DNA from 4 places in the Pantoea rwandensis genome. Region 1 is predicted to be linked to each of the others. Evidence: predicted binding sites of a transcription regulator. Region 1 holds the regulator's gene; each other region holds the start of a gene.

Region 1 (7,344 bases):
TAACGCCGAGAAAAAAAGTGCGCGCGAAGATGAGCGCCGCAAGCGACGCCCGGTTAAAACAACGGCTAAAAAGTCTCGCCTGACTACCGTGCAGAAGCTCAAGCTGAAAAAGCAGAGTAAAACCGAAACCGCCTTAAACAAATCCAGCCGCAAAAAATCCCTGCTGAAGTCGCCATTGAAAAAGTATGGCCATCAACGTCTCGCGAAAAAGTCCCCTGATATGGACGATGACGTTCAGGGACTCACCGGTATCAAGATGAGTAAATCCCACCGCCTGCGCTACCAAAAGGCACGCGAAACCGCGATGACGAAGTTGATGGGACAACTGGGCAAGCCTTACCAGTGGGGGGGCACCTCACCTCATACCGGTTTCGATTGCAGTGGTTTGGTGTGGTACGCGTATAAGGATTTGGTGAAATACAAATTCCCGCGCACGGCGAATGAGATGTATCACCTGCACGATGCCGCACCTATTAAGCGTGAGATGCTGGAGAAAGGGGATTTGGTATTCTTCCGCATCAATAATCGCGGGACTGCCGACCATGTGGGCGTTTACCTCGGCAACGGTAAATTCATCCAGTCTCCACGCACCGGTAAAGACATTCAAATTAGTGCATTAGGCGAAGACTACTGGCAGAAACACTATGTGGGTGCGCGCCGTATGATGACACCAAAAACTATTCGCTAATTGTTGCGCAACAACATCCTGTGGCTCTCGCCACAAAAAAAGCCGGACGCTTAATCAGTGCCGGCTTTTTTTATTGATGCGTTTTGAATCAATGAAGAATGGCAGTGAAGCTAAACGCAATAATCATCAACAGTGCGCCAACCGTGGTCATTAGCGCCAGCTTTAAATCTGTACTCATCACTACTCCTTAGTCACACATTTATTATGGTTAAAACAATTTTCGCACAGCGGTGGGCAAAAATCTCGTCTTATCCGCGTTGGCTTGCTAGAATCGCCGCCTTTCGTTGCGCAACTGATTTTGCGCATGCTGTATTTACAGCCTGCTGAAGTGATTTTCCCTGCCTGAAACGGCAGATTTGCCCCCTTTTTAGGGCGTAAAACCCTTCGCAGACGCAAACGTTTAACAATATACTTATCAGTAAGTTGCGATAAGCCGGGGAGTACCTTTTTCATGGCAACAATTAAAGATGTAGCGAAACGCGCCGGTGTATCAACTACCACTGTTTCGCATGTCATCAACAAAACGCGTTTTGTCGCAGAGGAAACGCGTAACGCCGTATGGGAAGCGATCAAAGAGCTGCACTATTCGCCGAGCGCCGTTGCGCGCAGTTTGAAGGTGAATCACACCAAAACGCTGGGACTGTTGGCCACCTCCAGTGAAGCGCCCTATTTTGCCGAAATTATTGAAGCCGTTGAGAACCACTGTTTCGAACGCGGCTATACCTTGATTCTGGGCAATGCGCATAACGATTTACAAAAGCAGCGCGCTTATCTGTCGATGATGGCGCAAAAGCGTGTGGATGGTCTCTTAGTCATGTGCTCCGAGTATCCTGACGATTTACTGCAGATGCTGGAAGAGAACCGCAATATCCCGATGGTGGTCATGGACTGGGGCGCCTCTCGCGGCGACTTCACCGATACCGTGCAGGATAACGCCTTCCACGGCGGTTATCTGGCGGGTCGTTACCTGATTGAGCGCGGTCACCGTGATATTGGTGCCATTCCGGGCCAAATGGAGCGCAACACCGGCGGGGGGCGCCATGCGGGCTTCCTGCAGGCGATGAGCGAAGCCGGTGTGACTGTGCGGCCGGAATGGGTGGTTCAGGGCGACTTCGAGCCAGAATCAGGTTATCAGGCGATGCAGCAGATCCTTAATCAGAAACAGCGTCCGACCGCCGTGTTCTGTGGTGGCGATATCATGGCGATGGGCGCGATTTGTGCCGCCGATGAGATGGGGCTGCGCGTGCCGCAGGATATCTCCGTTATTGGCTATGATAACGTGCGCAACGCGCGCTATTTCACCCCGGCGCTGACCACGGTCCACCAGCCGAAGGCTCAGTTGGGCGAGAAAGCACTGGAAATGTTACTGGATCGTATCACCAGCAAACGCGAAGAGCCGCAAACCATAGAAGTGCAGCCAACATTGATTGAGCGCCGCTCTGTGGCGGACGGTCCATTCCGCGATTACCGCCGTTAATGCTGATTTTCGCTGAGCCATTCGTGGTTCAGCGTTTCAGCATCGCCGAGATAGGCGAGTAACCACTCCAGCGCGGGTGACGCACGCTGTTCTGACCAGCTGACGCAGCAGGGGCTTTCCGGAAACGGCTGCGGCAGTGATAACTCCACCAGCGCGCCATTGTCGAGTAAAGGTCGCGCGAGGTGGCCTGGCACCATGCCCACGCACAATCCCGCCTGCAAACAGTCCATTCCCGTTTCCCACTCTGGCACCACTAAACGCCGCTGATTATCCAATGTCCAGGTCATGCGTCGTGGTAATGCGCGAGAGGTATCTTCCAATACCAGCGATGGCCAGGCACGCAGCGCTTCTTCATTGAGTTCAGCATGCGCGGCCAGAGGATGGTCGGGACTGACCACACAACGCCAGTTAAGGGCACCCATGTCCTGAAACGCAAAACGTCCGCCTACAGGGATCGCCTGAGTGGCGCCAATCGCCACATCGACCCGCCCGTCCGCTAAGGCATCCCATACACCGTTAAATACCTCGTAGCTGATAATCAATTCCATATCAGGGAAATGACGGTAAAAGTCCTTTACCATTTGCCGGGTACGCTGTGGTTTTACAATGCAATCCACGGCAATACTGAGTTGTCCGCGCCAGCCATTCGCCAGTTGCTGGCACTGCCTGCGGGTTGCCAGCATTTTTTTGATAACAGATCGCCCTTCCCGCACAAAATGCTCGCCTGCAGGGGTTAAAACCACCTCACGGTGCTGACGCTCAAACAACGGCACGGCCAACCAGGTTTCCAGCTGACGCACCGTGTAGCTGACGGCAGAGGGCACGCGATGCAACTCCTGGGCCGCAGCACTAAAACTGCCATTGCGCGCGACAGCGTCCACCACTTCCAGCGCATATTCAGACCACATATTTTTGCCTTCAAAAATTTTAACAGCACTGCGCAAATATTAGCGTTTCACAAAGAATGACGCACTCTTTTACACTCCCCGGCGTTCAATCTGCCAATGAGAATCACTATGTTGTCGTCAAAAGGATTTATTCCCTACCTTGCTGTGCTCAGTATGCTCGGCTTCCTCGCTACGGATATGTATCTGCCCGCCTTTGGGGACATGCAACGCGACTTCGCCACCGCACCGGGCACCATCAGCGCCAGCCTCAGTCTGTTTCTCGGTGGATTTGCCTGCGCGCAGGTATTCTGGGGACCGCTGTCAGATCGTTTTGGACGTAAACCGATTTTACTGGCAGGTTTGACGATTTTTGCCCTGGGTTGCCTGGGGATGTTATGGGTGACGGACGTCAACATGATGCTGGCACTGCGCTTTGTGCAGGCAGTTGGTGTGTGCGCCGCTGCCGTCAGTTGGCAGGCACTGGTGGTCGATCGCTATCCTAAAGCCCAGGCTAACAAAGTGTTCGCCACCATTATGCCGCTGGTTGCCCTTTCCCCCGCGCTGGCCCCTTTACTGGGAGCGTGGCTGATGGGCCATTTCCACTGGCGCAGCATCTTTATCGCGCTGACGATCATCACCGTGCTGCTGATCATCGGAACCTTGCCACTTGCCGCGCCTAAAAAAACCAAAGCCGATCATACCCCGCAACCCGGCTGGCTGAATCTGTTCACCACGCGTGTTTACAGCGGCAACGTGCTGATTTACTCGGCGTGTTCTGCCAGTTTCTTTGCCTGGTTAACCGGTTCGCCCTTCATCCTGGCGTCAGCGGGTTTAACCCCCGCCGATATTGGTCTGAGCTATATTCCGCAGACCATTGCGTTTCTGATTGGTGGCTTTGGTTGCCGTGCGATGCTGAGCCGTTATCAAGGGTCACAACTGCTGCCATGGCTGTTGGTGCTCTACAGCCTGAGCATTTTGAGTCTGTTTGTCGTCGCGATGATGCCCGCGCCCTCTTTGATTGCACTGCTGCTGCCCTTCTGCGGCATGGCACTGGCGAATGGCGCCATCTATCCGATTGTGGTGGCCACTGCATTAGCGCCCTTCCCACATGCCACAGGTAAGGCGGCAGGCCTCCAAAACCTGCTGCAACTGGGCTTATGCTTTATTGCCAGCCTGCTGGTCTCGGCCGGATTACAACAAGCGCTTTACAACACCACACTGGTGATGGTCGCCACGGTAGTTCTGGCATGGGCCGGTTTCATCTGGCAACGCAGCCTAAACGCACAAAGTGATATTGCTCACACCTCCTGTCCCTGCGAAGATAATCACTGATGCAACGAATATCGTTAGCAAACTAACGATAACCCGTTGAATATTGACCCACGTGAGCATATACTCAGTGGGTCAGCATTTCTGCAACAAATCAATAACATAATTGCATTATTTTTAAGCGACTCTGTCGCTGGGATGGCGTCTGCACGATCTTCCTCTCCTGATTGATGACAGACATTTCTATTCAGATTCATACCTCTGTAAAACGTCGGATATCTGGCGCACGGATTTTCCGTGAGTTCTCTCACAGGCCTTAGGAAATTGACTATTATTTCCACAGGTTCAAATCGGAAGGGTGATGGAGAAGCTATGAGTTCATCGTGTATAGAAGAAGTGAGCCTTGAAGAAAACCACTGGTTTCGCATCGTCAACGAATTACTGGAACGGGCTGATGTTGCAGTCAATGGCACACGCCCCTGGGATATTCAGGTCAAGCATCCGGATTTTTTCAAACGTGTTTTGCAGGAAGGATCGCTAGGTCTGGGCGAAAGTTATATGGATGGCTGGTGGGAATGCGAACAATTAGATGTCTTTTTCCATCGCGTTCTGCAACACCATCTGGATAAACAACTCCCGCGTCATTTTAAAGATACCTTGCGTATTGCGGCCGCGCGTTTAACCAATTTACAGTCGAAAAAACGTGCCTGGATTGTCGGGAAAGAGCATTACGACCTCGGTAACGATCTTTTTTCACTGATGCTCGATCCCTTTATGCAGTATTCCTGCGGTTACTGGAAAGACGCAGAGACACTGGAACAGGCTCAGTCTGCCAAGCTGGATATGATCTGCCGTAAATTGCAGCTTGAACCTGGCATGACGCTGCTGGATATCGGTTGCGGCTGGGGCGGATTGGCGGAATTTGCCGCACGCAATTACGGTGTTAAAGTGCATGGTGTGACCATTTCCGCAGAACAGCAGAAGTTGGCACAGCAACGCTGCGAAGGGTTGGACGTCACCATCTTGCTGCAGGATTACCGCGATTTGAATTTGCAGTTCGATCGCATTGTATCAGTCGGTATGTTCGAACACGTGGGGCCGAAAAACTATGCCACTTATTTTGATGTTGCCGATCGCAATCTCAAACCAGACGGCATATTTTTACTGCATACCATTGGTGCCATCACCACCGACATGAATGTTGATCCCTGGATTGATAAATACATCTTCCCCAATGGATGTTTACCCTCTGTGCGCCAGATTGCGGATGCCAGCGAAAAACATTTTATTATGGAAGACTGGCATAATTTTGGTGCGGATTATGACACCACATTAATGGCATGGCATGAACGGTTCCTGGCGTCCTGGCCGCAGCTTGAAGAAAAATACGGCGATCGCTTCAAACGGATGTTCAGTTATTACCTCAATGCTTGCGCCGGCGCTTTCCGTGCGCGTGACATCCAATTGTGGCAGGTGGTCTTTAGTCGCGGTAAAGAAGGGGGTTTACGCGTTGGGCGTTGATCAATGACAGCAAGAGAAAAGGCGCCGCGGCGCCTTTTTTATTGGATTACTCTGCGTCTGCGGCTTGCGCCAGCGCAATGGCCGCAGCTTCGCGCTGAGCCAGCACGCGTTCCACCGTCTCGACAATCGCCTGAGTATGGGGATCGATCTCAATATTCACCTTATGTCCCAGTTTTTTCGCACCCAGCGTGGTGCGCTCCAGGGTTTCTGGAATCAGATGCACGCAGAATTTACTCTTGGTGACGTCACCCACGGTCAGGCTGATGCCATCGATACCGACGAAACCTTTATGCAGGATATATTTGATCTGAGAAGCATCCTGCAATTTAAACCACACTTCACGGTTATTTTCTGACTGAATGATTTTGCAGATTTCTGCAGTGGTCATAATATGGCCAGACATTAAATGTCCGCCAATTTCATCACTGAACTTCGCCGCGCGCTCAATATTCACTACATCGCCAACCGCTAATTCTCCCAGGTTGGTAATGCGCAGGGTTTCTTTGATCAGGTCGAAGCTCACGCGATCGCCCTCAATCGCCGTCACCGTCAGGCAGCAACCGTTGTGCGCCACCGATGCCCCCAACGCTAATCCCGGTAAGAGCTCTTCCGGCAGACGAACGATATGGGTACGAAACAACTCTTTTTCTTCCACGGCGATAATTTCGGCCGTGCCCTGCACAATTCCAGTAAACATACTTTCAGCCTCTGCGAAGTTTGCGCCAGTTTATCACAGCTTGGGCTGCGCGGTTTAATTTGCCGGAGTTCAAACTTTACACAATCAACTTAACAAAATGCGATCAAAGTTTGGTGGAACGCAGCGCTACCGCTACACTATGCCGCGCATTCTTTGGGGATATCCCCCTCTTCTCTTCTTAATTTAAGCAGGTGTTACGTGCAGAAGTATTTAACAGAAGCGCGTCAATTGCTGGCCCTCGCGATCCCGGTCATCCTTGCTCAGGTGGCTCAGACGGCGATGGGTTTTGTGGATACCATTATGGCCGGTGCGGTGAGCGCCACGGATATGGCCGCCGTTGCTGTCGGCACCTCTATCTGGCTTCCCGCCATTCTGTTTGGTCATGGTCTTCTGCTGGCGTTGACGCCCACCGTTGCACAATTCAACGGTTCAGGACGGCGCGAACGCATCGCGGAACAAGTACGTCAGGGTTACTGGCTGGCGCTGGCAGTCGCCTTGCTGGTTATGCTGGTGCTGTGGAATGCAGGGTATCTGATTCATGCCATGCACGATATCGATCCGCAACTGGCCGCGAAAGCCGAAGGCTACCTGCATGCATTATTGTGGGGTGCACCCGGTTACCTGTTCTTCCAGGTGGCACGTAATCAGTGCGACGGATTATCAAAAACCAAGCCAGCCATGCTGCTGGGCTTTTTAGGCTTGCTGGTTAACATTCCGCTGAACTACGTGTTCATTTATGGTCATTTCGGTATGCCCGCTCTCGGGGGCGTAGGCTGTGGTGTCGCCACCGCCTCGGTTTACTGGG
Region 2 (7,344 bases), 710 kb from region 1:
CAGCGCTGGATGGATCAGGCAATCTGTGTTTCACGTGCGGCTGAAGCCGGACGCAATACATCAGCGGAAAATACGTAACCGAGGCCACGGATGGTGCGGATCAGGCTGGGTTGATGTGGATTGGCTTCGATTTTCCGCCGCAGTCGCATAATGAGCACGTCTATAGTACGGTCGAACACCTCAAGACTTTCATTGTGGGTCAGTTCCAGCAGTTGATCGCGCGTCAGCACTTTGCGTGCGTGACCTACAAGGGCGCGCAACAGGGTATATTCGCCTTGGGTGAGGGCAACACTTTCGCGCTGAGGATTAAACAGCTGACAACGCGCATCATCCAGCCGCCAGCCATTGAATTGCCATCCTTCATCCTGCTGCGCATCAGCTTGTGCCAGACGCCCACAGCGACGCAATGCCGCACGTGCACGCGCGACAACCACCCGAGGATTAAAGGGTTTGGCGATGTAATCATCAGCACCCATCTCTAATCCCACCACCATATCCGCTTCCGACCCCATTCCGGTCAGCATGATGACCAACAGGTCCGGCCGCTGTCGCTGCATCTGTTGCAGCACCAGTAAGCCGTTGGTGTCCGGTAGCATCATGTCCAGCATCACCAGGGAGATCTCCGGATGCAGGCTGAGCAGCGCAAGGGCATCTTTGCCCTGATGGCAGCTGTAGACGGTAAACACATGTTCACTCAAAACATCGTGCAGCAATTCACACACGGCACGATCATCATCAACGACCAAAATCGCGGGCTTCATTGCACTGTCTCTTATGTTGCGAAAGGGTTAAAAAGCAGTGTAACCCGATGTTTTTAAGCTGCTGCCCTATGCTGCAGAAACGTGAGCGCCATCGCTGAGCAGTGTGCGAAAGCGTGCGGTGCCGCAATCTTTTTTCTCCTGAGGGCAGTAGAAGGGAAAACGATTGCGCAGCCATGGTGCAATGCACCATAATCGCGCCCTGATCGGGTTCAGAATTATCCTAACCGTAACCGCATTTTGAAACGTAAACGATTGCGTACGGTGATGGCATAGCTATTGCTATGTGGACAGGGGAAAGCGGAAGGTGTGTCTGCCTTGGGTCCAGCGTGTGTCGCTTTCATCAATACAATAATTAGTTTGTTAACCACATTGGCAAGAGAGAACGTGCACCCGTGCCGTCTCCGCTCATGAGAGATGATGATGTTAGAAAAACTCTTCAAACTTAAAGCGCACAACACCACCGTGCGCACCGAAATCATTGCGGGTATCACTACCTTCCTGGCCATGGCCTACATTCTGTTTGTTAACCCGAGCATTCTCGGTGCGACCGGCATGGATAAGGGTGCGGTCTTTGTGGCGACCTGCTTAGCGGCGGCAATTGGCTGTGTGCTGATGGGGCTGATCGCCAACTATCCCATCGCGCTGGCACCGGGCATGGGTCTCAATGCTTTCTTCACTTATACCGTTGTGCTGCACATGGGTTACACCTGGCAGATCGCACTCGGTGCGGTATTCCTGTCAGCGGTGATCTTCTTTGCGCTGTCAATTTTTAAAATTCGTGAGTGGATTATTGCCAGTATCCCGCTTCCCTTGCGCGCGGGTATCGCTGCGGGTATCGGCTTGTTCCTGGCATTGATCGCGCTGGAAGGCGCGGGCATCGTGGTGGATAACCCGGCAACACTGGTTGGCCTGGGCGATCTGACCAAACCGGGTCCGCTGCTGGCTCTGTTAGGGTTCTTCATCATTGTGGCACTGGAAGCGCGTCGCGTAACCGGCGCGGTGCTGATTGGCATCCTGATTGTCACCTTTATCTCGATGGGGATTGGCCTGACGCCATTTGGTGGCGTGTTCTCCGCACCACCGTCAATTGCACCGACCTTTATGCAGTTGGATATCGCGGGTGCGTTTAACGTGGGTCTGGTGAGCGTCATCTTCGCCTTCCTGTTTGTGGATGTGTTCGATAACACCGGCACGTTGCTGGGTGTGACCAAGCGTGCCGGTCTGGCTGATGAGCAAGGCAATGTGCCGAAAATGGGTCGTGCGCTGATCGCTGACAGTGCGGCTGCACTGTTTGGTTCATTACTGGGCACCTCAACCACCACCAGCTATGTGGAATCGGCTGCGGGTGTCAGTGCTGGTGGTCGTACCGGTTTGACGGCGATTGTGGTTGCGGTGTTGTTCCTGCTAAGCCTGTTCTTCTCACCGCTGGCCGGAAGCGTTCCGGTATACGCTACCGCACCGGCATTGCTGTTTGTGGCGGTGTTAATGGCTTCTGGTCTGGCCGAAATCGACTGGAAAGATATCACCACGGCTGCGCCAGTGACCGTGACCGCGCTGACCATGCCTTTGACTTACTCAATCGCTAACGGTATCGCCTTCGGTTTCATTACCTGGACCGTAGTCAAACTGCTGAGTGGCCGTACGAAAGAGATCAATGCCGCACTGGTGATTCTCTCGATTCTGTTCGTTATCAAACTGGGCTGGCTGAGCGCTTAAGTTTTGGTTTCCGGAAGCCCGCTCGGGCTTCCGTGTTTTCAGTTTCATCCCCCGCAAATATTTCCTGTGCGATTTCTCGCAATCCTTCGCTGTGGCGGCTTTTGTTATTTCTCTGCCAGTTTTAGCCTGTGCGGCGTATTGATGCCTGCCTGATTTTTTTTGCCGTGTATGGCGGGTTCGTGGAATGTTTAATCGGCTCGAATCTGTTTCACTACTCTGCAAGGTGAAGAGGTAGCCGGGACGCTCTGGAGGTTTGTAATGGAATACGCCATGCGTACTGCCCCGTTTCTTCCGCCACTTATTTACGTCGTCAGGAATATCGGAGGTTCAAAAATGGAAGAGCTTACTCAACGAGTCGGGTTGTTGGAAAAGACCACCCATCAAATTCAACAGGATGTTGCCGTCCTGACCGCGCGATCGGAGAATTTTGCGACCAGAGCTGATATCTGCACGCTGCGTAGCGAACTGCTGGGTGAAATGGGACAGTCGGAAAAGCGTAGCGATGGCAAGTTTGACAAGATGGCGCTGAATTTCGACGACAAGCTTGGAAAAATGGCGTTGCACTTTGACGATAAATTGGAAAAGTTAGAAGTGCGTATCGACGGCAAGCTGGACAAAATGGCGCTGCACTTTGACGATAAACTGGAAAAGTTAGAAGTGCGTATCGACGACAAGCTGGACAAAATGGAACTGCGCATCGACGACAAGCTGGACAAAATGGAACTGCGCATCGATGACAAGCTGGACAAAATGGAACAACGCATCGATGTGAAGTTTGAACGCATGGATGAAAAATTCGAGAAGAAATTTGTCAGGATCGATGAGAAGTTTGAAAAGCTGAATGTGAAATTTGAAAAGCTGAATGATCGACTAACCTGGTCAATTATGGTGCCCGCTATTCTGGCTGTGCTGGCCTGGTTTGTGAAAGACCTGTTGGTGAAAGTTTGACCTGTAATCCAATATCATTCCGGCCCCAGTGGGACCGGAATGAAGCATTTACCTGAACGGTGGTTCATTAAAGGTGCGCAGTTTCCTTGAATGCAACTTATCGCCCTCAGCACGCAGCAGCTCAACCGCGCAGATGCCGATCTGCAGATGCTCAGAAATCGCCCCTTCATAGAAGCGATTCGCCTGGCCCGGCAGTTTAATTTCGCCGTGCAGTGGTTTATCCGACACGCACAGCAAGGTGCCATAGGGAACGCGGAAGCGATAACCCTGTGCCGCGATAGTGGCGCTCTCCATGTCTACCGCGACCGCGCGGCTCAGGTTGAAACGCAGCGCGGAAGCGGAGTAACGCAGCTCCCAGTTGCGATCGTCCGTTGTTACCACCGTACCCGTGCGCAGCCGCTGTTTCACCTCTTCTCCCGGCATGCCGCTCACGGCCTTAGTGGCGTCATACAGCGCTCGCTGCACTTCAGCAATGCTTGGAATAGGAATGTCCGGCGGCAGCACGCTATCCAGCACATGGTCGTCTCGCAAATAAGCATGCGCCAGCACGTAATCACCGATGGTCTGGCTTTCGCGCAGGCCGCCGCAGTGACCAATCATCAACCAGGCGTGCGGACGTATCACTGCGAGGTGGTCGCAGATGGTTTTGGCATTGGACGGACCCACACCAATGTTCACCAGTGTGATGCCACGACGATTTGGTGACGTCAGGTGCCAGGCGGGCATCTGGTGCTTTTTCCACGCCAGATCAGACATCATTGCTGTGGGATCCTGGGTGTCAGCGGTGATCACCACATCGCCAGCACAGGCAAGGCTGTCATAAGGTGTGGAGGGATCCTGAACCTGTTCAATGGCCCAACGCACGAACTCATCAACATAACGCGTGTAATTGGTAAACAGCACAAACGGCTGGAAGTGCTCCACAGCGGTGCCGGTGTAATGGCGTAAACGCGCCAGAGAGAAGTCGGTGCGCAGCGCATCGAAATGTGACAGCGGGAAAATCGCGTTGGCATGGAAGAGGCCGTCTGCGGTTTCATCGCCAATCTGTGACAGTTCAGTGGTAGGGAAATGGCGCGCAATGCTGGCGCTCATCGAGCGATCCAGTGTCAGGCCATCGATCACGTAGGGGTACGGGATCTCCTGCTGGGAAGGCACCACTTCAACCAGGACGTCGTACTCTTTCTCCAGCATCTGCAGCTGCTCACTCAGATAGTGGCGCAACAGTGCCGGGCGGGTAATGGTGGTGCTATAACTGCCGGTGTGGGTAAAACGTCCCCATGCACGAGTGCGGTTTTGCTGTGGGCCTTCACCCAGCCAGGTGATGCGCAGTTCCGGATAAACAAACAGGCCTTTCTGTCGCGCATCCTCATCCGGTAGCGTGCCCTGTGTCGTGAAATCGCGAATCGCATTACGCAGTGCTTCCACCGCACTGTCATACAGGCGCTCCAGCTCATCCAGTGCTTGCTGGCTACTCAATCCGTTCCGTTGCGTATTCATAGATTCTCCTTCAGGAAACGTGGACCGATTTGACCAGAGCATAGCGGATAAACACCCCAGCACGATGAATAATCTGTGATCGACCGCATTCTGCACCATCACGGTGCTGGTATGCGGCTTAACTCTGGCTATGTTTATGATTAGCAGGGATGTCAACTCGCGCCTTGTCTGCCCTGGCGCGATGTCACTGCAAAAAGCTGCCACCGACCGTCTTCTTTGGCGAGTTTCTTGCTTATTTCATAACCGTGGCCCTACCAGCCACACTATGCGCTGCAAAAGTTTCAGAAATTGATTTCTCCCAGGCCGTGGTATGGCTCCGTTCCTGACCCGTTGAGGATTGAAAGCATGTCTTTGAAATTCATGAAACACCCAGTGAAGGTGGTACTTGCAGGTTGCCTGAGCATGGCATTTTACGCTCAGGCGGATATCAAGATTGGTGTGGCAGGCCCGTTCTCTGGCCCGAATGCGACCTACGGGGCGCAATATTGGAAGGGCGCAAGTCAGGCAGCCGATGATATCAATGCCGCTGGCGGTATTAACGGCGAAAAAATTGTGCTGGTGCAGGGCGATGATGCCTGTGAACCCAAGCAGGCGGTGTCGGTAGCAAACCGACTTGTCGATCAGGACAAAGTGATGGCGGTGGTGGGGCACTTCTGCTCCTCTTCCACCATGCCCGCGTCAGAGGTGTATGACGAAGCTGGCGTGCTGGCGATTACTCCCGGATCAACCAACCCGCAAATTACCGAGCGCGGCATGAAAACCATGTTCCGTATGTGTGGCCGTGACGATCAGCAAGGCGCGATTGCAGCGGACTTCATTATCGACAAACTGAAAGCGAAAAAGGTGGCGGTCATCCATGACAAAGACACTTACGGTCAGGGGCTGGCCGATGCCACCAAAGCTGCGCTGGAAAAACGCGGAGTAAAAGAGGTGCTTTATGAAGGGCTTTCTCGCGGTGAGAAGGACTTCAATGCGCTGGTCACCAAGATTGGCGCGGTGAAACCCGACGTGGTCTATTTTGGTGGCTGTCACCCGGAAGCCGGTCCTTTGGTGCGCCAGATGCGTGAACAAGGCGTGAATGCCGCCTTCTTCTCCGGTGACTGCATCGTGACGGAAGAGATGGTAACAGCGGCAGGCGGCCCTCAGTACACCAAAGGGGTATACATGACCTTTGGCAATGACCCGCGCACCATTCCGGATGGCAAAGCGGTGATTGAGAAGTTCCGTGCCAGCGGTTTCGAACCGGAAGGTTACACCCTGTACGCTTACGCCTCTGTGCAGGCCATTGCGGCGGCTTACAAAGCGGCGGGTAAAGACAACGCGAAAGCCAGCGATTGGTTGAAAGCGAATAGCGTTGACACCGTCATGGGTAAAAAAGCCTGGGATGGTAAAGGCGATCTGAAAGTCTCGGATTATGTGGTTTATCAGTGGGATGACAAAGGCAAATATCACCAACTGTAATTCGATACGCGGCCCCGTATCACGGGGCCTTTCGCCATTGGGCGCGAGGTATGCGCTCCCTTTACGCGCGGGATGGATTTATGGACGCCTTCTTCTTACAGCAGTTGATCAACGGCCTGACGCTGGGCGCAGTGTATGGGTTGATCGCCATCGGTTACACCATGGTTTACGGCATTATCGGCATGATCAACTTCGCGCATGGCGAGTTGTATATGATCTCCGCCTATTTGTGCGCGATAGGCTTAGCACTCCTGAGCTTCTTCGGTATTCACTCCTTCCCGTTGCTGATTTTTGGCACTTTGCTGTTCACCATTATTGTCACGGCGGCTTATGGCTGGGCCATCGAGCGTATTGCTTATCGCCCCCTGCGTAACTCGACACGTCTTGCACCGTTGATTTCCGCCATCGGCATGTCGCTGATTCTGCAAAACTACGTGCAGCTCAGCCAGGGCCCCAACCAGCAGGGCATTCCGACGCTGCTCACGGGGGTGTTGCGCATGGAAGTGGATGGCGGCATTGTGCAAATCACCTGGACCAAGGTCTTTATCCTGATAGCCGCGTTTTGTGGTATGGCGCTGCTCACCTGGATTATTCAGTACACCAAACTTGGGCGCATCTGCCGGGCTGTTCAGCAGGATCGGCGCATGGCATCCATTCTTGGCATTAACACCGATCGCGTGATTTCGCTGGTGTTTGTCATCGGCGCAGCCATGGCCGGACTGGCGGGTGTGCTGGTGACCATGAACTATGGCACGTTTGATTTTTATGCGGGATTCATCATTGGTATCAAAGCCTTCACGGCGGCGGTGCTGGGCGGTATCGGTTCTCTACCTGGTGCCATGCTCGGTGGACTGCTACTTGGGGTAGCGGAAGCGCAGTTTGCGGGGCTGGTTAACTCTGACTACAAAGATGTGTTCTCGTTTTCGCTGCTGGTGGTGATTTTAATCTTCCGTCCGCAGGG
Region 3 (7,344 bases), 1.6 Mb from region 1:
ACGCGTTAGCTCCGGAAGCCACGCCTCAAGGGCACAACCTCCAAGTCGACATCGTTTACGGCGTGGACTACCAGGGTATCTAATCCTGTTTGCTCCCCACGCTTTCGCACCTGAGCGTCAGTCTTTGTCCAGGGGGCCGCCTTCGCCACCGGTATTCCTCCAGATCTCTACGCATTTCACCGCTACACCTGGAATTCTACCCCCCTCTACAAGACTCTAGCCTGCCAGTTTCGAATGCAGTTCCCAGGTTAAGCCCGGGGATTTCACATCCGACTTGACAGACCGCCTGCGTGCGCTTTACGCCCAGTAATTCCGATTAACGCTTGCACCCTCCGTATTACCGCGGCTGCTGGCACGGAGTTAGCCGGTGCTTCTTCTGCGGGTAACGTCAATCGCCAAGGTTATTAACCTTAACGCCTTCCTCCCCGCTGAAAGTACTTTACAACCCGAAGGCCTTCTTCATACACGCGGCATGGCTGCATCAGGCTTGCGCCCATTGTGCAATATTCCCCACTGCTGCCTCCCGTAGGAGTCTGGACCGTGTCTCAGTTCCAGTGTGGCTGGTCATCCTCTCAGACCAGCTAGGGATCGTCGCCTAGGTGGGCCATTACCCCACCTACTAGCTAATCCCATCTGGGCACATCCGATGGTGTGAGGCCCGAAGGTCCCCCACTTTGGTCCGAAGACGTTATGCGGTATTAGCTACCGTTTCCAGTAGTTATCCCCCTCCATCGGGCAGTTTCCCAGACATTACTCACCCGTCCGCCACTCGTCACCCAAGAGCAAGCTCTCTGTGCTACCGTTCGACTTGCATGTGTTAGGCCTGCCGCCAGCGTTCAATCTGAGCCATGATCAAACTCTTCAATTTAAAGTTTGATTTGCTGCAACAAGTGCAGCGATGCTCATCTGTAAAACGTCATAATGAATTTCATTATGTGTTCACTCGTGAGACTTGATATTTTTTACGTCCGGAGACGCTGATATCAATCCTGCGAGTGCCCACACAGATTGTCTGATAAATTGTTAAAGAGCAGTGCAATCAGCGCGTTAGCTTGCTGTTGCGAGGTGGCGTATATTACGCTTTCCTCCTTCAGAGTCAAACGTTTTTTTCAGCGTTTTTTCTCTTGCGGAAGTTCTTATCGAAGCTTCCTGTCAACACCGCACTTCGTAAACCGTTGTGCCGTCTCGATGGATGCGCATTATAGGGAGTTGTTCGCAGCGCGCAACCGCTAAATTCAACAAAAACAACTGTTCGCTGCATTCCACAGCAAAACCCCGCCTTATACCCACTTACACACAGTGTTATCCACATTCATCCGGACAGATGAATTTAGGCGAGCATCGCGCAAACGTTTTCGCTACAATGCCCGGCGACGTCAAGGATGCCCCTTTTGGGGCGTTACATGAAGCAAGCGCTCTCTTCTATATAGAAAGAAACGCTAAGCTTGATGTAACGCTCTTATTTATGCGAAACAAAGCCAAGGGATAAAACCACCATGCAACAACGTCGTCCAGTACGCCGCGCTCTGCTCAGTGTTTCTGATAAAGCCGGTATCCTCGAATTTGCTCAGGCACTCTCCAGTCGTGGTGTTGAGCTGCTCTCCACAGGTGGTACTGCACGCCTGCTGGCAGATGCGGGCCTGCCCGTCACCGAAGTCTCTGACTACACCGGTTTCCCGGAAATGATGGATGGACGCGTCAAAACGCTGCACCCGAAAGTGCATGGCGGTATTCTGGGCCGTCGCGGCACCGATGATGCGATCATGGCCGAGCACGCGATCAACCCTATCGATATGGTGGTGGTAAACCTTTATCCCTTCGCGCAAACCGTTGCCAAACCCGATTGCTCACTGGCAGACGCGGTAGAGAATATCGATATCGGTGGCCCAACCATGGTGCGCTCCGCTGCGAAGAACCACAAAGATGTGGCGATCGTGGTGAAGAGCAGCGACTACGAGGCCATCATCGCCGAGCTGGACGCCAATGAAAACTCCCTGACGCTGGATACCCGTTTCGATCTGGCGATCAAAGCCTTCGAACACACCGCAGCCTACGACAGCATGATTGCCAACTACTTTGGCAGCCTGGTGCCGGCTTATCATAGCGACAGCAAAGAACCCGCCGGCCGCTTCCCACGTACGCTGAACCTCAACTTCATCAAGAAGCAGGATATGCGTTACGGCGAGAACAGCCATCAGGACGCTGCCTTCTATATAGAAGAGAATGTGGCAGAAGCTTCTGTTGCGACTGCACAGCAGGTCCAGGGCAAAGCGCTCTCTTACAACAACATCGCCGATACCGATGCCGCGCTTGAGTGTGTGAAAGAGTTTGATGATGCGGCTTGCGTGATCGTTAAGCATGCCAACCCGTGTGGTGTGGCCGTGGGCGGTTCGATTCTTGACGCCTATGAGCGTGCTTACAAAACCGACCCAACTTCTGCTTTTGGCGGCATCATCGCTTTCAACCGCGAATTGGATGAAGCCACTGCCCAGGCGATCATCAGCCGTCAGTTTGTCGAAGTGATCATTGCCCCTTCAGCCAGCGAAGCGGCTCTTAAAGTCACCGCAGCAAAACAGAACGTTCGCGTGCTGGTTTGTGGCCAGTGGCAGGGCCGTGTTGCCGCACTGGACTTCAAGCGTGTTAATGGCGGCCTGCTGGTTCAGGATCGCGATCTCGGTATGGTGGATGCCAGTCAGCTGCGTGTCGTGACTCAGCGCCAACCAAGCGAGCAGGAACTGCGTGATGCGCTGTTCTGCTGGAAAGTGGCCAAGTTCGTGAAGTCCAACGCCATTGTCTACGCACGTGACAATATGACTATCGGCATAGGCGCTGGACAGATGAGCCGCGTTTATTCTGCCAAAATTGCCGGTATTAAAGCAGGCGACGAAGGTTTAGAAGTTAAAGGTTCAGCCATGGCGTCTGATGCTTTCTTCCCATTCCGCGATGGTATCGACGCAGCGGCAGCTGTGGGTATCAGCTGTGTGATTCAACCCGGTGGTTCTATCCGTGATGATGAAGTGATTGCCGCCGCTGATGAGCACGGTATTGCGATGATCTTCACCGACATGCGTCACTTCCGCCATTAATAGTCTGGAGCTTTAATAGATGAAAATTTTAGTGATTGGTAATGGCGGACGTGAACACGCGCTGGCATGGAAAGCAGCACAGTCTCCTTTAGCTGAGACCGTGTTTGTGGCACCGGGTAACGCCGGTACCGCACTGGAGCCCGCGTTGCAAAACGTGGCGATCAGCGCCACTGATGTGCCTGCCCTGCTGGCTTTTGCTCAAAAAGAAAATATCGGCCTGACTATCGTCGGCCCGGAAGCCCCGCTGGTGATGGGTGTGGTTGATGCGTTCCGCGCTGCTGGTCTGAAGATTTTTGGCCCAACGCAGGCGGCTGCACAGCTGGAAGGATCAAAAGCCTTCACCAAAGATTTCCTGGCACGTCAGCAGATCCCTACCGCTGAATACCAGAACTTTACGGAAGTTGAGCCAGCGCTGGCTTACCTGCGTGAGAAAGGCGCACCGATCGTGATTAAAGCGGATGGTCTGGCAGCTGGTAAAGGCGTTATCGTCGCGATGGAACTGGCTGAAGCGGAAGCTGCAGTGCAGGACATGCTGGCAGGCAATGCTTTCGGCGATGCAGGCCATCGTATCGTCATTGAAGAGTTCCTCGACGGCGAAGAAGCCAGCTTTATCGTGATGGTGGATGGCGACAACGTGTTACCCATGGCCACCAGCCAGGATCATAAACGTGTAGGCGATGGTGATTCCGGCCCGAATACCGGAGGCATGGGCGCTTACTCGCCTGCCCCGGTTGTCACCGATGAGATCCACCAGCGTGTGATGGACCAGATCATCTGGCCAACCGTTAACGGCATGAAAGCGGAAGGCAACACCTATACCGGCTTCCTATATGCCGGCCTGATGATCGATAAAGCCGGTCAGCCGAAAGTGATCGAGTTCAACTGCCGCTTTGGCGATCCAGAAACCCAGCCGATCATGTTGCGCCTGCAGTCAGATTTGGTTGAACTGTGCCTGGCCGCAGTGGATGGCAAGCTGGATCAGCAAACTTCGCAGTGGGATCCACGTCCATCGCTGGGTGTCGTGCTGGCAGCTGGCGGCTATCCCGCGGATTACAATACCGGTGATCAAATTCACGGTCTGCCACTGGAAGAAGTGCCGGACGGTAAAGTGTTCCACGCGGGCACCACGATGAAAGATGATGTGGTGGTCACCAACGGTGGACGCGTGCTGTGCGTCACTGCACTGGGCGAAGATGTGGCTGCCGCGCAGAAGAATGCCTATGCGCTGGCGAAACATATTTCCTGGGAAGGCAGTTTCTGCCGTAAAGATATTGGTTACCGCGCAATTAATCGCAAGTAATCATCAAGGGGCGCGCTCAGCGCCCCTTGGTTTTTCCCCACTCAGAAATCACTCTCTTTCGGCTGCCAGCTGCACTCATCCTCTGGCGTCGCCCGCAACAACTGCACGCCTTCAGGTGCCTCCAACCATGACACCATCAACGGCTGTGGCTGGTTTTGCTGCTGCTGAGATAGCGTGGCAATGATTCCGTTATCAAAGGGTGCATTCACCACCTTGCCATCACAGTCGCGCACCTGCGTAGCGCCCAGCCAATGCCCCTGCTTCAGCAATACACGTCCACTCAGCAACGCATTACTTTGCTCCAGCATGCGTTGCGCGTCGAAACGATAGAGTTCAACCGTATCACCACTTACCGCTTCACGACGGCCGGCCAGCTGACGCTGCATAAAATTAAGATTGCCCAGATGGTCAAAACGCAACGTCACGTCATCGGGTTGCTCACCCGCCACAATGCGCTCAACGCTGATCAGCTTGTTCTGTTGCCAGTTGTAGTCAGTGGTTTCCATGGCATCGCCATTGAAAGGGGTATAAACAGTGCGAAGATGAACAGCCTGATGGTCACTGTTCTTGCGCCAGATGCGCACAGTGCCACGATCGGCCAGATAGCCGCTTGCCGTAAAGGCAGGGAGATCAGAGGTGGAACTACAGCCCGCGAGCAGCGCACCGAGTAACAGGGCGCAGACGCGCTGAGTAATCGTGTTCAGCATGACAGGCCCCAATAACAAAAAGGGGCGTGTCGCCCCTCTTTTAAAGCTTAAACCGCGATGCGGAAAACTTACTTAACAGCGTCTTTCAGAGCTTTACCAGAGACGAACGCTGGCACGTTAGCTGCCGCGATTTTGATCTCTTTACCAGTCTGTGGGTTGCGACCGGTACGCTCAGCGCGGTGGTTCACTTTAAAAGTACCAAAACCAACCAGTTGTACAGCATCACCTTCTTTCAGAGACTCAGTGATCGCAGCCAGGGTAGATTCCAGCGCAGCTTTAGCCTGGGTTTTTGACAGGTCAGCTTTCTCTGCGATCACATCAATCAGTTGAGTCTTGTTCATAAGTTATCCTTAAAGTGTATTTATCGCTTGCTAAGCAACGAGTGCGAGGGAAAAGCCATATTCTGGCACTCTTCAACCTGCACGCAAAGATAGCCACAATTTTCAGCCCCCCAAATGTAGACCAGACAGGGGGCTGATGTGAAGCCTCCAGGCGCGGTAATTCAGGCCTGAAGTCACGTTTTATCGCCTTATTGCTGAAAAAGTATACCGATGTTACTGATTCCCGCTTCGCGCAGGTCAGAACGTAACCCCTTAATCAGCTCAAGGTCGCGCTCTTCGCAGTCTGCCAGCAGGCGGAAAATCTCCCACTGCAGATCCCATTCATCAATCACCGCCTGATTTTCGCGCAGCTCTTCATCGGTCATTTCACGACCGGCTTGCGTCATTTCCAGAATAGCAACGGTGGTAATCGACGTACGGCTGACTTCGATTGCGTGTTCCAGGGTTTCACCGCTGAGCTGTGCATGCACAACTTCGCTCAGAGCAACACAGGCATCGATTGCTGGGTGGACACCATAAATATCAAAATCATCGCCATTCGGAATCGCTGATTCCAGCTTCTCCAGTTGGCTATCGAAGTTAATTTTGGCGTCTTTGACCGTCAGGCTCTCCCAGACAAGGTCAAGGATGCGACGATAGAGTTGCGGATCGGCGAATTCAGTCTGCTGACAGAAGGCCCAATAATTGGGGAACATCCGCTCGCACAGACAGGCCATAAAGGTCATATGCTGCCAGCTTTCCAGCTTCGCCAGACGCAAATGGACGGGGTTCTGTAACATCAAACTTACTCTCAATAGGTTAGCTGGCGGCAGTGTACCGCAAAAGCCGCGCGCAAACAGCGTTAACGCGCATTTTGCCAACGTAGAAACGCAGGACGGCCCGAAGCAACCGCATCGGCCCAGCGTGTAGGCTCGGGCAAACGATAGCCCGCGGTACATCTCTCCACCCAATTCAGTGCGCTGTCCATACTGACACGATGCCCGGTTGAGACGAACAGAGGGTTGCAGCGCGCTTTACTGCGCCACACCCAACCAATTTGTTCGCCTTTATCCATCAGTGGTTGGCGGCTTCCCGGTTCAGCATCCAATTCGGTAAAACGCCCGCAGAGCCGTTTTTTCGCCACGCCAATGGTTGGAACATCCACCAGCGAGCCAAAATGCGCAGCCACGCCGAGGCGACGGGGATGGGCAATACCATGACCATCAACGAATAAAAGATCGGGTTGGTGTGTGAGCTGCTGCCAGGCTGCAAGCAGTGCGGGGACTTCGCGAAACGATAAGAAACCCGGGATGTAAGGCATGGTGGTCGCGATGCGCGCTATACGGTGCTCCACGAGTTGCAATGAGGGATATTCTAATACCACCAGTGCCGCACGCGTGACATCACCTTCCTGTTCAAAACCGACGTCCGCACCGGCGATAAAACGAGGCGGCAGGATGTCAAAATCATCCTGCCGCACCACATTAGCAGCGCGTTGTAACTGTTCAGCACGCAGCGCGGCTAAATCCATGCTTAGCCCTGATGATAAGGGCGAGACAGGCGATGTACGGCTTCGACGAAAGCACCGGCGTGCTCTGGCGGCACATCCTGATGAATGCCATGACCGAGGTTGAAGACGTGCCCTTCACCCGCGCCAAAGCCTTCAAGGATAGTGGCCACCTCCTGCTCGATACGTGCCGGAGGCGCATACAGCATGGAAGGATCCATGTTGCCCTGCAACGCAACTTTATCACCCACGCGACGACGCGCATCGGCAATATCGGTGCTCCAGTCCAGACCCAGTGCATCACATCCGGTCGCTGCGATAGCTTCCAACCACTGACCACCCCCTTTGGTGAACAGCGTAATCGGCACACGGCGACCTTCGTTCTCGTGTAGCACGCTATCGACGATTTTGTGCATATAGTAGA
Region 4 (7,344 bases), 1.2 Mb from region 1:
GCCGCAGGGTCACATCCCGAACGAGCAGTACACCAAAACACAGCCGCACTCAGTGGAAATGCCAAACATTGGCAATCAGAAACTGACCGAGTCTGACATGTGGGGTGCAACGCCGTTCGATCAGCTGGTGTGCCGTATTGCCTTCAAAGGCATGCGTTACGATGGCCTGTTCACCGTTCCGGATACTGACAAGTCACTCAGCTTCCCAGGTTCACTGGGTGGTATGAACTGGGGCAGCATCTCGTTTGACCCGAACAACCAGTACATGTTCGTCAACGACATGCGTCTGGGCCTGTGGGTGCAGATGATTCCTCAGGACACCAGCAAAGATGCAGCCAGCAATGGCGGTGAAGCGATCAACACGGGTATGGGCGCCGTTCCGCTGAAAGGCACCCCTTACGCTGTTAACAAAAACCGCTTCATGTCTCCGCTGGGCATTCCGTGCCAGGCGCCGCCGTTCGGTACCTTGTCAGCCATCGACATGAAAACCCGTCAGATCGTATGGCAGGTGCCAGTCGGTACCGTGCAGGATACCGGTCCATTCGGTATTAAGATGCGTGCACAAATGCCAATCGGCATGCCAACGCTGGGTGGCACCTTAGCAACTCAGGGTGGCCTGGTGTTCATCGCCGGTACGCAGGATTACTATCTGCGCGCTTTCGATAGCTCAACCGGTAAAGAAGTGTGGAAAGCACGCCTGCCAGTCGGCAGTCAGGGCGGCCCAATCAGCTATGTTTCGCCGAAGAATGGCAAACAGTACATCCTGATCTCCGCAGGTGGCGCTCGTCAGTCACCAGACCGTGGTGATTACGTGATTGCTTACGCGCTGCCAGACAGCAAGTAAGCCTCAGTAAGAAGAAAGGCCGACATCATGATGTCGGCCTTTTTTTATTAACCTTCCGTGGCGTACTTCACTCCTTAAGGTACCTTATTCACTGCTGCTTGGAGGGGCGACGGCTTTTTTGACCTCCTTTTCTTCCAGCTTCCCTGGCTCTTTCAGGATCGTTTCTGAAATTACCCCCACTGACTTTGCCGCCAGCACTGCCGGCTTCCCTGGCGCGCTCCGGGTCCTCTGCAAAGTTCCCGGCACCACCTCGTTGCTTTTTTTGTGTCATAGCAGAGACCTCATCTAAGGGTGTTTTCTTCGACGTGGACTAGCTAGCCACATTAATGATTATAGTCAGTAAGTTACAGGTTGCCTTTGGAGATCTCCGAGTTCTTCACTGGCCGTCGCGCCAAAGCGCCTCTAATTCAGGCGAGGCTGCGGTTTCAGGAATCAAAATCACGATGGAACCCGCTTCATGATGGGTGGCATAGGTGATTTGAATACGAAAATAACGCTGATCTCCGCGTCCCAGATTCGCCGCCTGATCTTCCGGTTCACCCAGCGGTAATGCCTGCTCCAGCACGTTACACACCCGCTGTTTTTGCGGTTCTGGCAGCTGTGCCAGAGCAAAGCGGCGCTCGCCTCGCAGGTTGGGGATAAAAGCAATGCCGCCTTCACGCGCCAGTTCGATAATGGCGTCATCAGTCAGTTTAATATTCACGTTACGCCTACCTGTTGCCAGGCGGATTGAATTGCTTCCGCCACCGAGCGGTTAAATCGCTTGCCACCATGTTCAATGGTGAAACGGGCAAAGGTACTGAAGTCGGCATCCTGCGGCAGCGTCTTGTCGCAGAGAGTGTCATACCAGGCATGACCCGCCAGCTCCCAGGCAAAGCCGCCTAATGCTTTAGCGGCAAGGTAAAACGCACGGTTAGGAATGCCAGAATTGAGATGGACACCCCCGTTGTCATCACGCGTCTCTATGTAATGATCCATATCCGCCGGTTGCGGGTCTTTGCCGAGTTTCGGATCATCGTAAGCCGTGCCTGGTGCGGACATCGAGCGCAGCCCACGACCTTTAATGCCGGCGGCTAACAAGCCCTCACCAATCAACCAGTCAGCCTGATCGGCCGTTTGCTGCAGGTGGAACTGCTTCACCAACGAGCCAAACACATCAGACATCGATTCATTCAATGCACCGGACTGCTGGAAGTAAACCAGTCCCGCTTCGTTTTCCGTCACGCCATGGGTGAGTTCATGCGCCACCACATCCAGCGCAATGGTGAAGCGATTAAAGATCTCGCCATCGCCGTCACCAAACACCATCTGCTGACCGTTCCAGAAGGCGTTCTGATACTCCTTGCCGTAATGCACGGTGCCATCCAGCTTCAGGCCTTTGTTATCCAGTGAATTGCGCTTGAAGATTTGCCAGTAGAAATCGTAGGTGATGCCGAGATAATTCCAGGCCTCTTCAGCCGCAACGTCGCCATTGCCCGGCTGGCCTTCATCGCGGATCAAGGTGCCGGGCAGATTTTGCATATTTTCAGCATCATAGATGGCACGCAGCACGGTGCCGGGCTGTGAGGTGGCCGCGCTGGCCGCTTTATGGTTGTGTTCAGCCATCAGTTGCTGAACATGGGTTAGGGTGCGGCGAGCAGACTCCTGCGGCGCACCCGAACAATGGTCAATAATATTGCGAAGAATATACGGAGGAATAACGCTGTAGGTCATATTAACTCCTGGCCGTGAGGGAACATGCCAGAAGTATAGTTTTTCAGCTAGGAGCGTGCTTTACGGGGGCGTGATTTCTGCGGTTCAAGTGCGGTCACCTGGCTTTCCACCCAGCCGTCATCGAGGCGGGTGCGCAGTAAATCACCTTTATGCAATTGCTGGGTTTTCTTCACCAGTTGGCCTTGCGTATCCGTGGTCACGCTAAACCCGCGAGCCAGTGTGGCGAGCGGACTGACGCCCTCCAGTTGCGCGGCCAGATTACCAAAGCGCTGACGATTGTGATTCAGCTGCTTCTCCATGCCCTGTTGCAGGCGATACTGCCATTGCTGCATCTGCTGCTGTGCACGCAGAATACGCCCCTGCGGCTGCTGAATATTGAGGCGCTGTAACACGCGATCCTGCTGGCGATTAGCCACACGCAGACGTTGATCCATTGCCTCGCCGAGGCGACGTTGCAACTGGAACAGGGTGGTTTGCTGGCGTGCCAGACGCAACTGTGGATGTTGCTGCTGCAAACGATGTTGTATGCGGGTAAAACGGCGTTGCTGCTCTGCAATGTAGAAATCCATTGCCATTTCCATACGCTGCTGCTGTGACTGCAAACGGCGCAGCAGTTCGATCTGATTGCGGCTCACGACTTCTGCCGCCGCAGATGGGGTAGGGGCGCGCAGATCGGCGACAAAGTCGGCGATGGTGACGTCCGTTTCATGGCCGACGGCACTGACGATCGGCAGGCGACTGGCAAAAATAGCACGCGCCACGCGCTCATCGTTAAAACTCCACAAATCCTCCAGCGAGCCGCCGCCACGGCCGACAATCAGCACGTCACACTCATCACGCTGGTTCGCCAGTTCAATGGCACGTACGATGGCTGCGGGTGCATCGACACCTTGCACTGGCGTGGGATAGATAATCACGGGCAGCGACGGATCGCGGCGATGCAGCACGCGCAGCACGTCATGCAGCGCCGCGCCGGTCGCGGAGGTGATGACGCCAACCTGACGTGCCGGATCGGGCAGCGGCTGTTTGAACTGCTGATCGAACAACCCTTCTGCTGCCAAACGCGCTTTTAGCTGTTCGAACTGCTGCTGCAACAAGCCTTCACCCGCTGGATGCATGCTTTCGATAATCAGTTGATAGTCGCCACGCGGTTCATACAGCGTAATGCTGGCGCGCACCAAAACCTGCTGACCATGCTGGGGACGGAAGGTGACGCGGCGGTTGCTGTTGCGGAACATCGCGCAGCGAACTTGTGCGCCATCATCCTTCAAGGTGAAGTACCAGTGACCGGAAGAGGGCTGGCTAAAATTTGAGATTTCAGCACTGAGCCACACCAGGCCCATCTCATTTTCCAGCAGTTGGCGCACCGTGGTATTCAGGCGGCTGACAGTAAAAATATTGGCGGTTGGCGGTAGCGACATGTGATGTAGATCAAATTTTAAATCAGAGGGTTAATCAACCGATACTACATTGCTCACCCGAAGGATCAAGACTTTTTCCTAAAAAACACTGGAGGCAATCGATTTCGGCCTGTATAATGCCGCGGCAATATTTTATCTGTTTTAATCGCCCCCAGGTGGAGATATTGCAATGCTAAGAATCACTAAACAAGCCCTCACTTTTGACGACGTTCTGCTCGTTCCAGCTCACTCCACTGTCTTACCGAACACCGCTGATCTCAGCACCCAACTGACGAAAAACATCCGTCTGAACATCCCTATGCTGTCTGCTGCCATGGACACCGTGACCGAAGCCGGTCTGGCAATTGCACTGGCGCAGGAAGGTGGTCTGGGCTTTATCCACAAAAACATGTCGATTGAGCGCCAGGCGGATGAAGTTCGCAAAGTGAAAAAACACGAAAGTGGCGTAGTGACCGATCCGCAAACTGTGCTGCCAACCACCACGCTGGCGGCAGTGCAAGAGCTGACCGAGCGCAACGGCTTTGCGGGATATCCGGTTGTGAACACAGACAACGAACTGGTCGGTATCATCACCGGTCGTGACGTGCGCTTTGTGACTGACCTGAGCCTGCCAGTTTCCGCAGTGATGACACCGAAAGAGCGTCTGGTCACTGTTAAAGAGGGTGAAGCGCGCGACATCGTTCTGCAGAAAATGCACGAAAAACGTGTTGAGAAAGCGCTGGTTGTTGATGACAGCTTCCACCTGCTGGGCATGATTACCGTTAAAGATTTCCAGAAAGCAGAACGTAAACCTAACGCCTGTAAAGATGCGGAAGGCCGTCTGCGTGTTGGTGCTGCGGTTGGAGCGGGCGCGGGTAACGAAGAGCGTGTTGACGCGCTGGTTGCTGCGGGCGTTGACGTTCTGCTGATCGACTCTTCTCACGGTCACTCTGAAGGCGTTCTGCAACGTATCCGTGAAACCCGTGCGAAGTATCCAGACCTGGACATCATCGGTGGCAACGTGGCGACCGGTGCAGGTGCATTGGCACTGGCCGAAGCGGGCGTGAGCGCGGTGAAAGTGGGTATCGGCCCTGGCTCAATCTGCACCACGCGTATCGTGACTGGCGTAGGTGTACCACAGATCACCGCCGTTTCTGATGCGGTTGCTGCGCTGGAAGGTACCGGTATCCCGGTTGTGGCTGATGGTGGTATTCGTTTCTCAGGTGACATCGCCAAAGCGATCGCCGCAGGCGCGGCCGCGGTGATGGTCGGTTCTATGCTGGCGGGTACTGAAGAATCTCCAGGCGAAATCGAGCTGTATCAGGGCCGTTCGTTCAAATCTTACCGTGGTATGGGTTCACTGGGCGCGATGTCTAAAGGCTCATCTGACCGTTACTTCCAGACCGATAACGCCGCCGACAAACTGGTACCAGAAGGTATCGAAGGTCGCGTAGCGTACAAAGGCCGTCTGAAAGAGATCGTGCACCAGCAAATGGGCGGTCTGCGCTCTTGCATGGGCCTGACCGGTTGCCCAACCATCAACGATCTGCGTACTAAAGCTGAGTTCGTGCGCATCAGTGGCGCAGGTATCAACGAAAGCCACGTGCATGATGTGACCATCACCAAAGAGTCACCGAACTACCGCATGGGTTCATAATCCCGTAAGATTCAACGCCCGGCACCTGCCGGGCGCTTTTATTATTAAGTCCATCCCAATGGAAACGCCTCAATGACGACTGAAAATATTCATAAACATCGCATTTTGATCCTCGATTTTGGTTCTCAGTATACGCAGCTGGTCGCGCGCCGCGTGCGTGAGCTGGGCGTCTACTGCGAACTCTGGGCGTGGGATGTCACCGAAGAGCAGATTCGTAGCTTCAATCCAAACGGCATCATCCTGTCAGGTGGCCCGGAAAGCACCACTGAGCTGAACAGCCCACGTGCACCAGAATACGTGTTCAATGCTGGCGTACCGGTGCTGGGCGTGTGCTACGGCATGCAGACCATGGCAATGCAGTTGGGCGGCAAGGTTGAAGGCTCCAACGAGCGTGAGTTTGGATATGCGCAGGTTGAAGTGCTGACGCAGAGCGCACTGGTGCGTGACATCGAAGATGCCATCAGCGCTGCCGGCAAACCGTTGCTGGACGTGTGGATGAGCCACGGTGACAAAGTGACCGCCATCCCAGCAGGTTTTGAAACGGTTGCCAGCACCGAAACCTGTCCGTTCGCCATCATGGCTAACGAAGAGAAGAAATTCTACGGCGTGCAGTTCCACCCAGAAGTGACGCATACCCGTCAGGGCCTGCGCATGCTGGAGCGCTTCATCCGCGACATCTGCGGCTGTGAAGCACTGTGGACCCCAGCTAAGATCATCGAAGATGCGGTAGAGCGTATTCGTGAGCAGGTCGGTCAGGATAAAGTGATCCTGGGCCTGTCAGGTGGCGTGGATTCCTCTGTTACCGCGATGCTGCTGCACCGTGCCATCGGCGATCGTCTGACCTGTGTGTTCGTGGACAACGGCCTGCTGCGTCTGAATGAAGCTGAGCAGGTCATGGACATGTTTGGCGACCACTTTGGTCTGAACATCGTTCACGTTGCCGCTGAGAATCGTTTCCTTGACGCACTGGCGGGCGAGAACGATCCAGAAGCCAAGCGTAAGATTATCGGCCGCGTGTTCGTTGAAGTGTTCGACGAAGAAGCGCTGAAGTTGACTGACGTGAAATGGCTGGCACAGGGCACCATCTATCCAGACGTGATCGAGTCTGCTGCTTCTGCTACCGGCAAGGCGCACGTGATCAAATCGCATCACAACGTGGGCGGTCTGCCGAAAGAGATGAAGATGGGCCTGGTTGAGCCGCTGAAAGAGCTGTTCAAAGACGAAGTGCGTAAGATCGGTCTGGAACTGGGTCTGCCATACGCCATGCTGTATCGCCATCCGTTCCCAGGTCCAGGTTTGGGCGTGCGTGTCCTCGGCGAAGTGAAGAAAGAGTACTGCGACCTGCTGCGTCGTGCGGATGCAATCTTCATCGAAGAACTGCATAAAGCTGACCTGTACAACAAAGTTAGCCAGGCCTTCACCGTGTTCCTGCCAGTGCGCTCTGTTGGCGTAATGGGCGACGGTCGTAAATATGATTGGGTTGTTTCACTGCGTGCAGTAGAAACCATCGACTTCATGACCGCGCACTGGGCGCACCTGCCGTACGATTTCCTCGGCCGTGTCTCCAACCGCATCATCAACGAAGTAAACGGCATTTCTCGCGTGGTTTACGATATCTCAGGTAAGCCACCGGCCACGATTGAGTGGGAGTGACCTCCGCGTCAGGAATTGTTTAGCTAAAAATACCCAAAAGCCCGCTTAGTTGCGGGCTTTTGCGGTTTTGACTTAAG

What was found. Region 1 encodes PurR, which represses purine synthesis genes. Its sites were predicted from a motif close to CANGCAAACGTTTGCNTG; they were not measured.
Region 2: a site for PurR is predicted at 1,003-1,020, ahead of LH22_RS10175 (NCS2 family permease). Genes of this name have one in related genera too.
Region 3: a site for PurR is predicted at 1,343-1,360, ahead of purH (bifunctional phosphoribosylaminoimidazolecarboxamide formyltransferase/IMP cyclohydrolase). Genes of this name have one in related genera too.
Region 4: a site for PurR is predicted at 4,070-4,087, ahead of guaB (IMP dehydrogenase). Genes of this name have one in related genera too.

Annotation. Positions count from the first base shown of each region.
Region 1 is NZ_CP009454.1:2,944,672-2,952,015, forward strand. Features, by position in the region: gene LH22_RS13395 (C40 family peptidase) at 1-688, shown strand, start outside; gene LH22_RS20620 (YnhF family membrane protein) at 777-866, opposite strand; gene purR (HTH-type transcriptional repressor PurR) at 1,140-2,165, shown strand; gene punR (DNA-binding transcriptional activator PunR) at 2,162-3,073, opposite strand; gene punC (purine nucleoside transporter PunC) at 3,182-4,384, shown strand; gene cfa (cyclopropane fatty acyl phospholipid synthase) at 4,694-5,842, shown strand; gene LH22_RS13420 (riboflavin synthase) at 5,889-6,539, opposite strand; gene LH22_RS13425 (MATE family efflux transporter) at 6,738-7,344, shown strand, end outside.
Region 2 is NZ_CP009454.1:2,237,888-2,245,231, forward strand. Features, by position in the region: gene LH22_RS10165 (carbohydrate kinase family protein) at 1-78, shown strand, start outside; gene LH22_RS10170 (response regulator) at 15-761, opposite strand; gene LH22_RS10175 (NCS2 family permease) at 1,179-2,477, shown strand; gene LH22_RS19935 (MICOS complex subunit MIC60) at 2,736-3,425, shown strand; gene LH22_RS10190 (AMP nucleosidase) at 3,474-4,922, opposite strand; gene LH22_RS10195 (branched-chain amino acid ABC transporter substrate-binding protein) at 5,325-6,383, shown strand; gene LH22_RS10200 (ABC transporter permease subunit) at 6,464-7,344, shown strand, end outside.
Region 3 is NZ_CP009454.1:243,599-250,942, forward strand. Features, by position in the region: rRNA gene LH22_RS01055 (16S ribosomal RNA) at 1-868, opposite strand, end outside; gene purH (bifunctional phosphoribosylaminoimidazolecarboxamide formyltransferase/IMP cyclohydrolase) at 1,497-3,086, shown strand; gene purD (phosphoribosylamine--glycine ligase) at 3,106-4,386, shown strand; gene LH22_RS01070 (DUF1481 domain-containing protein) at 4,428-5,093, opposite strand; gene hupA (nucleoid-associated protein HU-alpha) at 5,162-5,434, opposite strand; gene LH22_RS01080 (YjaG family protein) at 5,623-6,213, opposite strand; gene nfi (deoxyribonuclease V) at 6,276-6,944, opposite strand; gene hemE (uroporphyrinogen decarboxylase) at 6,947-7,344, opposite strand, start outside.
Region 4 is NZ_CP009454.1:1,701,304-1,708,647, forward strand. Features, by position in the region: gene LH22_RS07745 (glucose/quinate/shikimate family membrane-bound PQQ-dependent dehydrogenase) at 1-844, shown strand, start outside; gene LH22_RS20150 (general stress protein) at 933-1,115, opposite strand; gene LH22_RS07750 (protealysin inhibitor emfourin) at 1,221-1,547, opposite strand; gene LH22_RS07755 (M4 family metallopeptidase) at 1,544-2,557, opposite strand; gene xseA (exodeoxyribonuclease VII large subunit) at 2,605-3,978, opposite strand; gene guaB (IMP dehydrogenase) at 4,148-5,614, shown strand; gene guaA (glutamine-hydrolyzing GMP synthase) at 5,687-7,267, shown strand.